DNA from 2 places in the Nocardioides luteus genome. Region 1 is predicted to be linked to the other one. Evidence: riboswitches for the same ligand, from Rfam matches in the RefSeq annotation. Region 1 holds a riboswitch; the other holds the start of a gene.

Evidence for each region. A riboswitch is a leader RNA that binds a small molecule or an ion and turns the genes downstream of it on or off. The one in region 1 is predicted to bind cobalamin.
Region 2: another riboswitch for cobalamin. It lies ahead of HD557_RS06235 (VWA domain-containing protein); the one in region 1 lies ahead of HD557_RS18295 (prenyltransferase/squalene oxidase repeat-containing protein).

What each region holds. Positions count from the first base shown of each region.
Region 1 covers NZ_JADOVJ010000001.1:3,820,461-3,828,019, reverse strand. The annotation lists gene gatA (Asp-tRNA(Asn)/Glu-tRNA(Gln) amidotransferase subunit GatA) at 1-562, shown strand, start outside; gene gatB (Asp-tRNA(Asn)/Glu-tRNA(Gln) amidotransferase subunit GatB) at 559-2,052, shown strand; gene HD557_RS18305 (NYN domain-containing protein) at 2,193-2,951, shown strand; gene HD557_RS18300 (glycoside hydrolase family 19 protein) at 3,006-3,671, opposite strand; cobalamin riboswitch at 3,752-3,873, shown strand; gene HD557_RS18295 (prenyltransferase/squalene oxidase repeat-containing protein) at 3,940-5,013, shown strand; gene HD557_RS18290 (hypothetical protein) at 5,007-5,627, shown strand; gene HD557_RS18285 (energy-coupling factor transporter transmembrane component T) at 5,624-6,736, shown strand; gene HD557_RS18280 (ABC transporter ATP-binding protein) at 6,733-7,559, shown strand, end outside.
Region 2 covers NZ_JADOVJ010000001.1:1,300,077-1,307,635, forward strand. The annotation lists gene HD557_RS06220 (HAD family hydrolase) at 1-545, shown strand, start outside; gene HD557_RS06225 (IS30 family transposase) at 633-1,880, shown strand; gene cbiE (precorrin-6y C5,15-methyltransferase (decarboxylating) subunit CbiE) at 1,916-3,133, opposite strand; cobalamin riboswitch at 3,202-3,335, shown strand; gene HD557_RS06235 (VWA domain-containing protein) at 3,360-5,477, shown strand; gene cobO (cob(I)yrinic acid a,c-diamide adenosyltransferase) at 5,477-6,091, shown strand; gene HD557_RS06245 (cobyrinate a,c-diamide synthase) at 6,085-7,559, shown strand, end outside.

The DNA.
Region 1 (7,559 bases):
GGCCTACTACCTGATCCTGCCGGCGGAGTGCTCCTCCAACCTGGCCAAGTTCGACGCGATGCGCTACGGCCTGCGGGTCACCCCCGACGGCGACCCGAGCGCCGAGGACGTGATGAAGGCCAGCCGCGACGCGGGGTTCGGCGACGAGGTCAAGCGCCGCATCATCCTCGGCACCTACGCGCTGAGCAGCGGCTACTACGACGCCTACTACGGCCAGGCGCAGAAGATCCGCACGCTGATCATCGAGGACTTCAAGGAGGCCTTCGAGCAGGTCGACGTGCTGGTCTCGCCGACGTCCCCGTCGACGGCGTTCCCGCTGGGCGCGAAGCTCGACGACCCGCTCGCGATGTACATGCAGGACCTGGCCACCATCCCGGCCAACCTGGCCGGCACGCCCGGCATCTCCGTCCCGGCCGGGGTCTCCGACGTGGACGGGCTGCCCGTCGGCGTACAGCTCTTGGCGCCGGTCCTGGAGGACGCCCGTCTCTACCGCGTCGGTGCCGCGCTCGAGGGCGCCATCGGTCCGGTGCTCTCGATCGACAAGCTGGAGGTGGCCCGATGACGGAGACTTTGGTTCCGTTCGACGAGGTGCTGGAGCGCTACGACCCGGCCTTCGGGCTCGAGGTGCACGTCGAGCTCAACACCAACACCAAGATGTTCTGCGGCTGCCCGGCGACGTTCGGCGGCGAGCCCAACTCCCAGGTCTGCCCGACCTGCCTCGGCCTGCCCGGCTCGATGCCGGTCGTGAACGCCAAGGCCGTGGAGTCGGCGATCCGGATCGGGCTCGCGCTCAACGGGTCGATCGCGGAGTGGTGCCGGTTCGCCCGGAAGAACTACTTCTACCCGGACATGCCGAAGAACTTCCAGACCTCGCAGTACGACGAGCCGATCGTCTACGACGGCTACCTCGACGTCGAGGTCGAGGGTGAGACCTTCCGGATCGAGATCGAGCGCGCCCACATGGAGGAGGACACCGGCAAGACCACCCACATCGGTGGCGCCACCGGCCGCATCCACGGCGCCGACTACTCGCTGGTCGACTACAACCGCGCCGGCATCCCGCTGATCGAGATCGTCACCCGCCCGATCCTCGGCACCGGCGCCAAGGCGCCGCTCGTGGCCAAGGCCTACGTCGCCGCGCTGCGCGAGATCCTGCTCGGTCTGGGGGTCTCCGACGTACGCATGGACCAGGGCTCGATGCGCTGCGACGTCAACCTGTCGCTGTCCCCGAAGGGCTCCGACAAGCTCGGCACCCGCACCGAGACGAAGAACGTGAACTCGCTGCGCTCGGTCGAGCGGGCCGTACGTTTCGAGATGTCGCGCCACGCCGGGATCCTCGACGCGGGGGAGGCGATCTTCCAGGAGACCCGCCACTTCCACGAGGACACCGGGACCACCTCGGCCGGGCGGCCGAAGTCGGACGCCGACGACTACCGCTACTTCCCCGAGCCGGATCTCGTCCCGGTCGCGCCGAGCCGTGAGTGGGTCGAGGAGCTGCGCGGCACGCTGCCCGAGCCGCCCGCCGAGAAGCGCGCGCGGCTGCAGGCCGAGTGGGGCTACTCCGACCTGGAGATGCGTGATGTCTGGGCCGCCGGTGCGCTGACGCTGATCGAGTCGACCGTCGCCGAGGGGGCTTCCGCCCAGGCCGCGCGCAAGTGGTGGATGGCCGAGCTCTCCCGGGCCGCCAACGACCGCGGCGTCGAGCTGGCCGAGGTCGGGGTCACCCCCGCCCAGGTCGCCGAGGTGCAGAAGCTGGTCGACGGCGGCTCGCTGACCGACAAGCTCGCCCGCCAGGTCTTCGAGGGCCTGCTGGCCGGTGAAGGCACCGTCGCCGAGATCGTCGACGCCCGCGGCCTCGCGGTCGTCTCCGACGACGGTGCGCTCGGCGCAGCCGTCGACGAGGCGATCGACGCCCAGCCCGCTGTCGCCGAGAAGATCCGAGGCGGCAACCAGGCCGCGGCCGGTGCCCTCATCGGCGCGGTCATGAAGGCGACCGGCGGCAAGGCCGACGCCAAGCGCGTGCGCGAGCTGATCCTGGAGAAGCTGGCCTGATGTAGCGACTGTGTTGGTCTCGACACGCTCGGCCGCAGCCGGCCTCCCGGCTCGACCAGCGTGCGCTGGTCGAGCCGCCGGAGCCGCTAGGCGAAGGCGTGTCGAGACCAACACATTCCTCTTCCTGCCACACTGATCCGGTGACCGAGCCCTTCCGCATCGCCCTGCTCATCGACGCCGACAACGCCCCTGCGGCCAAGATCGACGCGATCCTCAACGACCTGGCCGAGTACGGCGAGGTGACGATCCGCCGGGCCTACGGGAACTGGACCAAGCCCGAGCTGAAGGGGTGGATCGAGGAGCTGCACGACGCCGCGATCCGGCCGATGCAGCAGTTCGACCTGACCGCCCACAAGAACGCCTCCGACATGGCGCTCGCCATCGATGCCGTCGAGCTGCTGCACGCGGCGATCCCGGACGCGTTCGCGCTGGTCTCCTCCGACTCCGACTTCACCCCGCTGGTGCACTATCTGCGGGAGAAGGGTCGCGCGGTCTACGGCTACGGCCGGGAGAAGACGCCGGCGCCGTTCAAGAGCGCCTGCACCCGGTTCACCGTGGTGGAGAAGCTCGGTGGTTCCGAGGAGGAGACCGACACCGACGCCGAGGCCGGCGCCACCCCCGCCCGCAAGCCGTCCTCCTCGGCGACCACGGGGCAGGTGCTGAAGCGCAACGCCCGGTTGATCCAGCTGCTGCGCAACTCCATCGCCGCGGCCGCCGACGACGACGGCTGGGCCCTGGTCGGTACGGTCGTCTCCCGCATCCGCAACCAGTCCTCCGAGGACCCCCGCAACTACGGCTACGCCACCTGGACCAAGCTCATCAAGGCGATCGACCTCTTCGAGCTCAAGGACGAGGGCACCTCGGCGATCGCGGTCAGCGACAAGCGCATCAAGAAGTGAGCGAGCGTCAGCGAGCGAACCACGAGATCAACGCGGCGGCGTGACGTACGTCTGCTAGGAGGCGTCCGCGGCGCGGTCCTGGTCGTCTGCCTTCTTCGGCTTCGGGCGAGTGCAGTCGATCCCCTTGGGCACCGACCCGTTGAGGTGCTTCAGCGCGGCCTTGAAGTCGCGGCAGCGCTCGGCGTCCTCCTCCTTGTTGCGGGGATAGCCGATCGCCGCGTTGACCTTGCCCATCTCGAGGTCGTCGGCGAGCGGGTTGATCTCGCGGGCGACGGTCCAGTACCAGCGCGAGATCGGCGCGCTGTGGTCCAGCGACCGGGCCAGCTCGGGGCGGCGGCGCAGGTCGATCCCGAAGTAGGCGCCGGCGTCGGTGTAGTTGGCCTCGCCGGTCAGCTGGATGTAGCCGCGGCCGGCGTACTTCCGCTTGTCGCGGGGGCCCTTGGCGTCGTGGTGGAAGGAGCTCTCGTTGGCGAGCGTGGCCAGGTAGGCCGCCTGCCGGTAGGGGGTCGTGATCCGGGCGTCGTCCATGGCGCGGTTGAGCGTCGGCAGCCCGGTCTCGACGGTCTTCTTGTTCCCGACCTTGTCGCCGAACATGGCGACCAGGTCGTCGTACGTGACCGAGGTCCGATCCGGTGCCGCGAGTGCCGTCGTGGTCGGGCAGAGAGCGAGAAGGGTGGCCGAGATCGAGGTTGCGACAAGGCCGAGAATCCTGTGGCGCATGGGGACAGAGTGACTGCTCGACGGCGATCCCGCAAGCAGGGCGTGCGCGGCATAGGATTGCCCCGCATCAAAGCAGAGCCTCAATCAACACACGCCGTGGTGGGGGAAGCCGGTCGAATCCCGGCGCTGACCCGCAACCGTAGGCTCAGGACATCGAGGGTCCTGAGCGAGCCGGAGCACCTGCCGACGGACGCGTACTGACCTGACGCTGTCGTGGAAAGCAGCGGGTCGGCCCTGGGCCTTCCCGACGAACAGCGCGGAAGGAACCATGAAGAAGACCGTCCTCGGTGGCATCGCCGCCGCCCTCGCCCTCACCTCGCTCGCCGGCTGCGGCGAGAAGGCCGTCGAGGAGGGGGAGAAGCCCGCCTACGACGCGAAGGTGTCCACCTCGGTGGCCGACTGGCTCGTCGCCCAGGCCCCGAAGGGTGTGGCCCACAACGCGCAGTACGGCACCGACGACTTCGGCCTCAGCGCCGACATCGGGATCGCGCTGGCCGAGGTCGGCGGCTACGACGAGGAGATCGCCACGATCGTCGCGGCCGTGATGAAGAACAAGAAGGCCTACACCTCGCCGGGGTTCGGCACGGTCACCTCGGCCGGGGCCACGGCCAAGGCGCTCGTCCTCCAGCAGAACGTCGACGCCTCCGACCCCGGTCTGCTGAAGCAGCTCGAGGGCACCGTCGCCGAGAACGGCCGCATCGCCGACGAGCTCGACCCCAAGAACAAGGAGGCGACCGACTACTCCAACACCATCGGCCAGTCGTACGCCGTGTGGGCGCTGAGCAACGCGGAGAGCAAGGAGGCCACGGCCGCCGCGGAGTTCCTGGCCGGGCAGCAGTGCGAGGAGGGCTGGTTCCGGGTCACGTTCACGGCCGACCCCGCGGCCGCCGACCAGACCTGCGACGGCGACCCGAAGGCCGCGCCGGACGCCGACGCCACCGCCTTCGCGCTGATCGCGCTGTCCTCGGTCGCCTCTCCCGAGGCCGAGAAGGCGGTCAAGGCAGGCGTCGAGTGGCTGAAGGAGACCCAGGCCGAGGACGGGTCCTTCAAGGCCGCCACCGGCAACATCGCCAACTCCAACACCACCGGCCTGGCCGGGTGGGCGTTCGGGCGCGCCGGGGAGACCGACGCTGCCGAGAAGGCGGCCTCCTGGGTCGCCGAGCACGTCGTGACCTGCGGCGACGACGTCGGCGCGGTGGCCTACGACGACGCCGCCCTGACCGAGGGCAACACCAAGGGGCTGACCAAGGAGTCCGAGGGGATGTACCGCCTCGCGGCCGCCCAGGCGCTGCCGTCGCTGGTCTACCTGCCCAAGGACGCGACCGCGAAGAGCTCGTGCTGATCCTGCGGTCCGCTCGCGTGGCCCTGGCGATCCTCGCCGGAGCCACCGCACTCGTCGTCACCCCCGCCTCCGCGTCGGCCGCCGTCTCGCGGTCCGACGAGGCGTGTGACGGCGTCACCGTCGTCGTCGAGCCCAACGCGCTGGGCGGCGACCCCGCGGTCACCTGCGTCCGGCCCGAGGAGGGCGACACCGGCGCCGATCTCTTCGAGAAGGCAGGACATCCGCTCACCTACGTGACCGCGATGCCCAGCGTCGTCTGCCGCGTCGACGGCCGGCCGAAGACCGCCGGTTGCGCCCAGATGCCGCCCGCCGACGCCTACTGGTCGCTGTGGGTCACCGACGAATCCGGGGCCTGGAGCTATGCCTCCAGAAATGTTACCGAAATCAGCGTGACCTCCGGGCAGGGTGTTGCGTTCACGTGGATAGACGACGATGTCGTTACCGCTCCGGCGACGGAGCTTGGGGATGCTGTGGGGGCGCCCTCAAGCCCGTCGCCGGAGTTATCTCCGGACGACGCACCCTCCGAGCCCCGGCAGCTGCCCGTCTGGGTCGCTCCGGCCGGGATCCTCGCCCTCTTCTCCGTCGCCGGTGTCGTGTGGTGGCGTCGGCGATGAGCACGCTGATCCGCACAGCCGCGGTCGCGCGCCTGCCCCGGGATCTGCACCCCGTCGCGTGGTGGGTGTGGGCGATCGGCCTGGCTGCGTACGCCTCCTTCACCACCAACCCGCTGCTGCTTCTGCTGCTGGTGGGGGTGGTCTCGGTCGTGGTCGCGGCCCGCCGCGGGGAGCAACCGTGGGCGAAGGCGTTCCGGCTCTACGTCGGCCTCGCCCTGTTCATCGTGGCGACCCGGGTGCTCTTCCGGGTGCTCCTGGGCGCCGTGCCGGGTCACGTGCTCATCGACCTGCCCGAGATCCCGCTTCCCGAATGGGTGCTGGGGATCCGGCTGCTCGGGCCGCTCACCCGCGAGGCGCTGCTGGCCGGCCTCTACGACGGCATGCGGCTCGGCGTGATCGTGATCTGCGTCGGTGCGGCCAACGCGCTGGCCAACCCGAAGCGACTGCTGCGGTCGCTGCCGCCGGCGCTCTACGAGATCGGCACCGCGGTCGTGGTCGCGGTGACCGTGCTGCCCCAGCTGGCCGAGTCGGTGCAGCGGGTCCGTGCCGCGCAGCGGCTGCGGGCAGGGGCGACCGGGAGGGTCAAGCGGCTGCGCCGCTTCCTGGTCCCGGTGCTCGAGGACGCGCTGGAGCGGTCGATGGCGCTCGCGGCCGGCATGGACACGCGTGGCTACGGACGTACGGCCGGGGTCCCCGTCGCCACCAGGCGGGTCACCTCGGCGCTCATGCTGGTCTCGCTCGTCGGGCTCTGTGCCGGCGTCTACGCGGTGCTGGACGGGGCCACGCCGGGCTGGCTGGCGACCAGCATGCTGGTGCTCGGCGTCGGGGCCGCGGCCATCGGGCTGAGGTTGGCCGGTCGCCGGGTTTCCCGGACCGTCTACCGGCCGGACCGGTGGCGCTGGCCGGAGGTCGTGGTGGCGCTGAGCGGGATCGTGGTCGCGACCGCGGGCTGGTGGGTCGCCCGGTCACAGGTCCCGGTGGCCTTCCCCGGTGTGAGCGCCGCGCCCGGGGTCACCCTGACGGCGATGGCAGGCGTGCTCGTCGGGCTGCTCCCGGCCGTCGCCGCGCCGGTTCCGGCATCACTCGTCGAGGAGGAGACCGCCGCATGATCGAGCTGCGAGGGATCACGTTCACCCCGCCCGACTCCTCGGAGCACGTGCTCAAGGACGTCGACCTCACCGTCGAGGAGGGCGAGCTGCTGCTCGTCTCCGGCCCGACCGGCTCCGGGAAGTCGACCCTGCTCGGCGTCATCGCCGGCCTGGTGCCCCGTTTCTCCGGCGGCGCGCTCGAGGGTGACCTGCTGCTGGACGGGACCTCGATCATCCGTACGCCGCCGCGCGAGCGCGCCGGGATCATCGGCTACGTCGGGCAGGACCCGGTGGCCGGCTTCGTCACCGACACCGTCGAGGAGGAGCTCGCCTACGGGATGGAGCAGCTCGGCCTCCCGCCCGCGACCATGCGGCGCCGCGTCGAGGAGACCCTCGACCTGCTCGGCATCGCCGAGCTGCGGCAGCGGTCGCTGCGTACGCTCTCGGGTGGGCAGCAGCAGCGCGTCGCAATCGGCTCCGTGCTCACCACCCACCCGCGGGTCGTCGTGCTCGACGAGCCCACCTCCGCCCTCGACCCCACCGCCGCCGAGGACGTGCTCGCCACCATCACCCGGCTGGTCCACGACCTCGGCACCTCCGTCGTCCTCGCCGAGCATCGCCTCGAGCGCGTCGTACCCTTCGCCGACCGGATCGCGCTCCTCGTCGGCGACGGCTCCGTCGCGGTCGACGACCCCGCCGACATCCTCGCGGACTCGCCCGTCGTGCCGCCGCTCGTCGAGCTCGGCCGTGAGCTCGGCTGGTCGCCGCTGCCGCTCACGGTGCGGGATGCCAGGCGGCGGGCGAGGGTTGTGGGATTCCCGGTCGACCGGATATCCCTCGGCTT
Region 2 (7,559 bases), 2.5 Mb from region 1:
TCGGTGTGACGTTGGACCAGGAGCGGTATCTCCGGGACATGAGCCTGGGTCTGGGGACCTGGGAGCAGGCGCGAGCGGCCGGCGTCGACGAGCGGGTCATCGACAGGCTGCGGGAGGTTCGCGACGCCTACTACCAGGAGTATCTGCGGACCGAGGCGATCGAGATCGAGGGTGTCGTCGAGGTGCTGGCGGAGCTGTCGAAGCACGTTCGGATGGCCGTCGTGACGACGGCGAAGCGCGCTGATTTCGAGGTGATCCACGAACACCGTCAGCTCAGGGGGTTCATGGACTTCGTCCTCGTCCGCGAGGACTACGAGCACTCCAAACCGCACCCGGAGCCCTATCTGACCGCGTTGAGGCGGTTCGGGGCGGCCAAGGAGGAGGCGCTCGTCGTCGAGGACTCGTCCCGAGGTCTCAGCTCGGCCGTCGCGGCCGGGATCGACTGCGTGGTCGTACACAACGACTTCACCGGCACTCAGGACTTCTCCCAAGCTACTTACCGCATCGACACCTTGGGAGAGCTGAAGCGCATCGCGCTCGGATGAGATGCCGACCTTTTACTAGACGATGACACTTTGTGAAGCCGGTGGACTCAACCGGTCGAAGCAACGCTGAGTTGAAGGAGCGTTGTGATGCCGACGGGGAAGCCCTTTTCACAGGAGTGTCGTTCTCGAGTCGTGGATCTGATCTGTGCGGGTATGTCGGCACGGCGGGCTGCTGATGTGGTCGGCGTGGCGAAACCGACCGCGGTGCTGTGGTGGCATCAGGCTTGCCCAGTGCCGATTCCACTTGAGCCGGGTGCGTTACGGGGTGGGCTGGGCACAGTGCTACAGAGTGACCCGAGTGTCCCCGGTACCGACCGTGCAGGCCGTCAGCGTCGTTGTTTGACCGCCCAGGATCGTGCGGTGATCGCTGCAGGACTGGCTGATCGGTGGTCGCAGGCCAAGATCGCTGCGGTGATCGGGCGGGATAGGTCGGTGGTGTGCCGCGAGGTCGCCCGCAACACCGGCCACGATGGTGTCTATCGCGGTGAGGTGGCTCATCGGGCAGCCCACCAGCGCCGCCGGCGTCCCAAGGAGTTCAAGCTGGCCGCGAACCCACGACTGTCTCGGCTGATCGAGACCTGGATGGACCAGGGCTGGTCACCCGGGTTGATCGCGGCGGTGCTGCGCACCGATCACCCCGGTGCCGATCCGGCTGCGAGGATGGGACGGGTGAGTCACGAGACGATCTACCGGGCCCTCTATGTTCAAACCCGCGGTCAGCTCCGAGCCGATCTACATCGATGCCTCTCTACTCGGCGCAAGGCCCGCAAACCTCGTGGCCGTTCCAGCCATGACCCCAGCAAGAACGCCTATGCCGAGGCATTCAAGATCAGTCAACGACCTGCCGAGGTCGCTGACCGAGCCGTTCCGGGGCACTGGGAGGGCGACTTGATCCTCGGGAGCGGGAACGGCTCAGCGATCGGCACCTTGGTCGAACGCACCACCCGGTTCGTGATCCTGCTCCACCTGCCCGGTCGCCACGACGCCGAGACCGTTGCTGAAGCGATGATCCGCGAGATGGGCACGCTGCCCGATCACCTACGACGCTCGATCACCTGGGACCGTGGCCTTGAACTTGCCCGCTACCAGCACATCCAGGTCGAGCTCGGCACCACCATCTACTTCGCCGATCCACACTCCCCCTGGCAGCGAGGATCCAACGAGAACACCAACCGGCTCCTCAGACACTGGTTCGAGAAGAGCAGCGACCTCTCACGCCACACTCCCCAAGACCTCCAACGCATCGCCGACACCCTCAACCAACGCCCACGCCCTACCCTTGACCTACAGACGCCGGCCCAACGGCTGGCCCAGCTGCTGAACCCAGCAGCCTGACCAACCGTTGCTTCGACCGGTTGAGTCCACCGCCTTCACAAAGTGTCATCGTCTAGTAAAAGGGGCGCGCGGTAGGCCCACTGCACGACGGTGCGCTGAGGCGCCCAGCCGCGGAAGGTGCCGATCGTGTCGACGGACTCCACAGAGATCCGGGTCAGCTCGCCGCCCAGCTCGGCATGCTGTCGCGTCAGGAGCTGCTCGGTCTCCAGGGTGACGCCGTGGACGACCAGACGACCGCCGGGGCGGAGGGCGGCGAGGCAGGTGTCGAGGACGCCGGGGCGGGTTGCGCCGCCGCCGATGAAGATCGCGTCGGGGGAGCGGAGGCCGGGCAGGGCGTCGGGGGCGCGGCCCTCGACGACGGCGAGGCCGGGTACGCCGAGGCGGGTCGCGTTGCGGGCGATCCGGGCGGCCCGCTCGGGGCTGGCCTCGATGGCCGTCGTGGTGCAGGAGGGGTGCGCCCGCATCCACTCGATCCCGACCGAGCCGGCGCCGGCGCCGACGTCCCACAGGTGCGCCCCAGGAGTGGGTGCCAGTCGGGCCAGGGCCGAGGCGCGCAGGTCGCGCTTGGTCAGCTGGCCGTCGTTCTCGAAGACGTCATCGGGCAGGCCCGCAGCCCAGCCGAGAGAGGGCGCGCCGACGCACTCGATCGCGACGATGTTGAGCCGTGGTGACTCGCCCGCCCAGGTCGAGGCCGTCCCCGTCCGGGCGCTCTCGGTCTCTGCGCCCAGCTCGCCGAGGACGGTCATCGTCGACGCGCCGAACCCGCTCGTGATCAGCAGGTTCGCGAGCTCGGCCGGGGTCGACCCGTCGGAGGAGAGGGCCAGGATCCGGCGGCCGGGGGCGAGCTCGCGGGCGACCAGCGACACGTCGCGGCCGACCAGACTGACTGCCACGCACGACTCGGCCGGCCAGCCCATCCGGGCGCGGGCGAGGGCGACGGAGGAGACGGCCGGCTCGATGCGTACGTTGGCTGCTCCGAGCAGGTCGATCAGGGTCGTACCGATGCCGGAGACCAGCGGGTCGCCCGAGGCCAGCGCGACGACAGGGGCGTCCGTCGGCAGCGACTCGAGCAGGGCCGGGAGCCCCTCGCGCAGCGGCGAGGGCCAGGGCTCGCGCCGCTGGCCGGGAACGTCGGGGACGAGGTCGAGATGACGCTTGCCGCCGAGGAGGGTCGCGGCGTCCTGGATCAGCTGCTGGTGACGTACGGGGATCTCGTCCCAACCTCCGGCACCGATGCCCACCACGACGATCATGAGGCCAGACGCTACAGTGACCGCACAGGCGCGAGGTGCCCCGACTGCCCAGTCATCGGCTCGAGAGGAGAGCTGGTGAGGACGGTGGGACGGGAGAATCTGGGAAGCCGGTGAGATTCCGGCACAGGCCCGCTGCGGTGAACCGAGCCCCACACGGGGGACTCGGCAAGTCCGAAGACCGGCCCCGCGTCCATCCATCCAACGCGATAGGGAGCGGGAGCCTCTCATGCCGGTGCACTATCCATTTTCTGCCGTCCTCGGCTGTCAGGCGGACGACCTCGACGACATGGGCCTCGCGCTCGTGCTCACCACGATCTCCCCGGAGATCGGCGGGGTCCTGGTCCGCGGCGAGAAGGGGACCGCGAAGTCGACGGCCGTACGCGGCCTGGCGGCCGTGCTGCCCTCGATCTCGGTCTATGCGGGGGACCGGTTCTCGATCGACCCCGCCGACCCGTCCGCGGAGTCGCCGGACGGGCCGTTCGGGTCCGCTGCCGTCGTGGAGAGCCGGCCGGTGCGGCTGGTCGAGCTCCCGGTCGGTGCGACCGAGGACCGGGTCGTGGGCTCGCTCCATCTGGAGAGCGCGCTGTCGCGCGGTGCGGTCGAGTTCGAGCCGGGGCTGCTCGCCCGGGCCCACCGCGGACTGCTCTACGTCGACGAGGTCAACCTGCTCCACGACCACCTGGTCGACCTGCTCCTGGACGCGGCCGCGATGGGCCGGGTCTCGGTCGAGCGCGACGGGGTCTCGGTCGAGCACGCCGCCCGGTTCGTGCTGATCGGCACCATGAACCCCGAGGAGGGCGAGCTGCGCCCGCAGCTGCTGGACCGCTTCGGGCTCACCGTCGAGGTTGCCGCTCCTCGCGATCCCGCCCTCCGGGCGGAGGTCGTACGCCGCCGGATGGCCTTCGACCTGGACGCTCCCGCGTTCGTCGAGCGCTATGTGGCCGCCGAGCGTGACCTGACCGCCCGGGTGTCCGCCGCCCGCGCGCTGGTCGGGAAGGTCCGGCTCACCGCACCGGGGCTGCTCAAGATCGCCGAGGTCTGCGCGGCCTTCGAGGTCGACGGGCTGCGCGCCGACATCGTCACCGCCCGCACCGCGGTCGCCCACGCCGCCTGGGCCGGGCGCTCCGAGGTCACCCGCGAAGACATCCGCCGGGCCGCACTCCTGGCCCTTCCGCACCGCCGCCGTCGCAACCCGTTCGACGCTCCCGGTCTCGACGAGGACCTGCTCGACCGCATCCTCGGCGACGAGGAACTGCCGCCGGAGCCCCCGGAGGGTGGGCCTTCGGATGGCTCGGACAGCGAAGACTCTGTTGGTCTCGACACGCCTCCGCCTAGCGGCTCCGGCGGCTCGACCGACGCGGAGGACGGTTCGACCGACGCGGAACCCCCGTCGGTCGAGCCCGCGAGCGAAGCGAGCGGTGTCGAGACCAACACAGCCGATGACGCACCCGACCAGGCCCAATCTCCTTCCGGCGTCGCAGGCGAGTCCGTCACCGCCGCCGCCCCGGCCTACCGCCCCCGCCTCCTGACCGTCACCGGCCTGGGCACCGGCCGCACCGGCGGCCGGAGCAAGGCGATCGGCAGCAGCGGCCGCCGGATCGGCGCGAACACCAGCGTCCGCGGCTCCCTCCATCTCGTCGAGACGCTCAAGGCGGCCGCTGGCAAGCAGGCCGCCCGGCCGCGTACGTCCGCGAAGGTCGAGCTGCGCATCGAGGACCTCCGCACCGCGGTCCGTGAGGGTCGCGAGGCCAACCTGGTGCTCTTCTGCGTGGACGCGTCCGGGTCCATGGCCGCGCGCAAGCGGATGGCGCAGGTGAAGGCCGCGGTCCTCTCGCTGCTCCTCGACGCCTACCGGCGCCGCGACAAGGTCGGGATGATCACCTTCCGCGGCGAGGGCGCCGAGCTGGTGCTGCCGCCGACCGGGTCGGTCGACCTCGCAGCGGCCCGTCTCGACGAGGTGCCCGCCGGAGGACGTACGCCGCTGGCCGAAGGCCTCCTCGAGGCCGCCCGAGTGCTGCAGCGCGAGCACCTGCGTGACCCCGATCTGCGGCCGCTGCTGGTGGTCGTCACCGACGGTCGCGCCAACTCGTCCCGAAAAACTGCGCAGACCCACGGTAAGGACGCCGTCCGACGCTCGCAGCAGGCCGCCGCGTACGTCGCCGGCCTGGGCGTCACCACCGTCGTCATCGACTCCGAGAGCGGACCGATGCGGCTCGGGCTGGCGCGTCAACTGGCCGAGCACCTGGGCGCCGAGCACGTCCCGGTCGCCGAGGTGAGCGCCGAGGCGCTGACGTCGGCCGTCCACGGGTTCACCGGATCCACCATGGGAAGGGGCGCTGCCTGATGCCGAAGGGACAGCCGCTGAACGTGCCCGACGACGGGCTCACCACCCGCCAGCGCCGCAACCGGCCGCTGGTGATGGTCCACACCGGTCCCGGCAAGGGGAAGTCGACCGCCGCCTTCGGCCTCGCGCTGCGCGGCTGGAACCAGGGCTGGCGGATCGGGGTCTTCCAGTTCGTGAAGTCGGCCAAGTGGCGCATCGGCGAGCAGACCGTGCTCGAGCGCCTCGGCAAGCTGCACGAGGAGACCGGCGAGGGCGGACCGGTCGACTGGCACAAGATGGGCTCCGGCTGGTCCTGGAGCCGCAAGCAGGGGGAGGCCGAGGACCACGCCGCGGCCGCCGCCGAGGGCTGGGCCGAGATCAAGCGGTGCCTGGCCGACGAGCGCTACGACCTGCTCGTCCTCGACGAGTTCACCTACCCGATCAAGTGGGGCTGGGTCGACGCCGCCGAGGTCGCCTCGGTGCTCGCCGAGCGGCCGGGGCGCCAGCACGTCGTCATCACCGGCCGCGACGCCGATCCCGCCGTGCTCGAGGTCGCCGACCTGGTCACCGAGATGACCAAGATCAAGCACCCCATGGACGCCGGGCAGAAGGGCCAGAAGGGCATCGAATGGTGACCCTGCCCCGGCTGGTGGTTGCGGCTCCGTCGACGGGTTCGGGGAAGACGACGATCGCGACCGGGCTGATGGCGGCGCTGCGCGCCTCCGGGATGACCGTGAGCGGGCACAAGGTCGGCCCGGACTACATCGACCCCGGCTACCACGCGCTCGCGACCGGACGCCCGGGCCGCAACCTCGACCCGCACCTGGTCGGCGTCGAGCGGGTGGTGCCGCTGCTGCTCCACGGTGCCGCTGGTGCCGAGGTGGCGGTCATCGAGGGCGTCATGGGGCTCTACGACGGCCGCCTCGGCACCGACGGCTTCGCCTCCACCGCGCATGTCGCCGCACTGACCTCCTCGCCGGTCGTCCTGGTCCTCGACGTCGCCCGGATGTCCCGCTCCGCTGCCGCGATCGCCGCCGGGATGGCGGCCTTCGACCCGTCCGTACGCATCGGGGGAGTCGTGCTCAACCGCTGCTCTCCCGGGCGCAACGCCGAGGAGATCCGGCGAGCGCTGGAGCAGGTCGGTCTGCCGGTGCTCGGCATGCTCCCGCGGGACGAGTCGCTCGCCTCCCCGTCGCGTCACCTGGGTCTCGTCCCGGTCGCCGAGCGCGACGAGTCCGTCGCGCTGATCGAGCGCCTGGGGGAGCAGGTCGCCGCCCACCTCGACCTGTCCGCCCTGCTCGACGTCGCCCGCTCCGCTCCCGATCTGGACGCCGAGCCGTGGGATCCGGCCACGGCGCTGGAGATGGACGCCGCGCCGGGCGGGGAGCGTCCGGTCGTCGCGGTCGCGGGCGGCCGGGCGTTCACGTTCCGCTACCCCGAGACCGAGGAGCTCCTGGAGGCCGGAGGCTGCGACGTACGCCCCTTCGACCCGCTCACCGATCCCGCGCTCCCCGAGGGCACGAGGGGGATCTATCTCGGTGGCGGCTTCCCGGAGGTGTACGCCGCCGACCTGGCCGCCAACACGAGCCTGCTCCGCGACCTGAGGGCCGCCGTCGAGGCCGGGATCCCGACCGTCGCCGAGTGTGCCGGACTCCTCTACCTGGCCGAGTCGCTCGACGAGGTCCCGATGGCCGGCGCCATCCCCACCCGGGCTGCGATGAGCGAGCGCCTGACCCTGCGCTACCCGGTCGCCACCGCCGAGTCCGACTCCTTCCTCACCCGCGCCGGCGAGCAGGTGACCGGCCACGAGTTCCACCGCACCATCACCTCGCCCCCGGCCGGCACCCAGGCGGCGTGGGCCGTCGACGGTGTGCAGACAGGCTTCAGCAGCGACACCGTCCACGCGTCGTACCTCCACGTGCATTGGGCCGGCCATCCACACCTTGCCCGCCGCTTCGCCGAATCCGTCGGTCGAGCCGCCCCGGCTGGTCGAGCCGCGAGCGCCAGCGAGCGTGTCGAGACCAACACGGTCGAATCGAGCGCGACCGGGGACCGTGTTGGTCTCGACACGCCTCCGCCCAGCAGCTCCGGCGGCTCGACCAG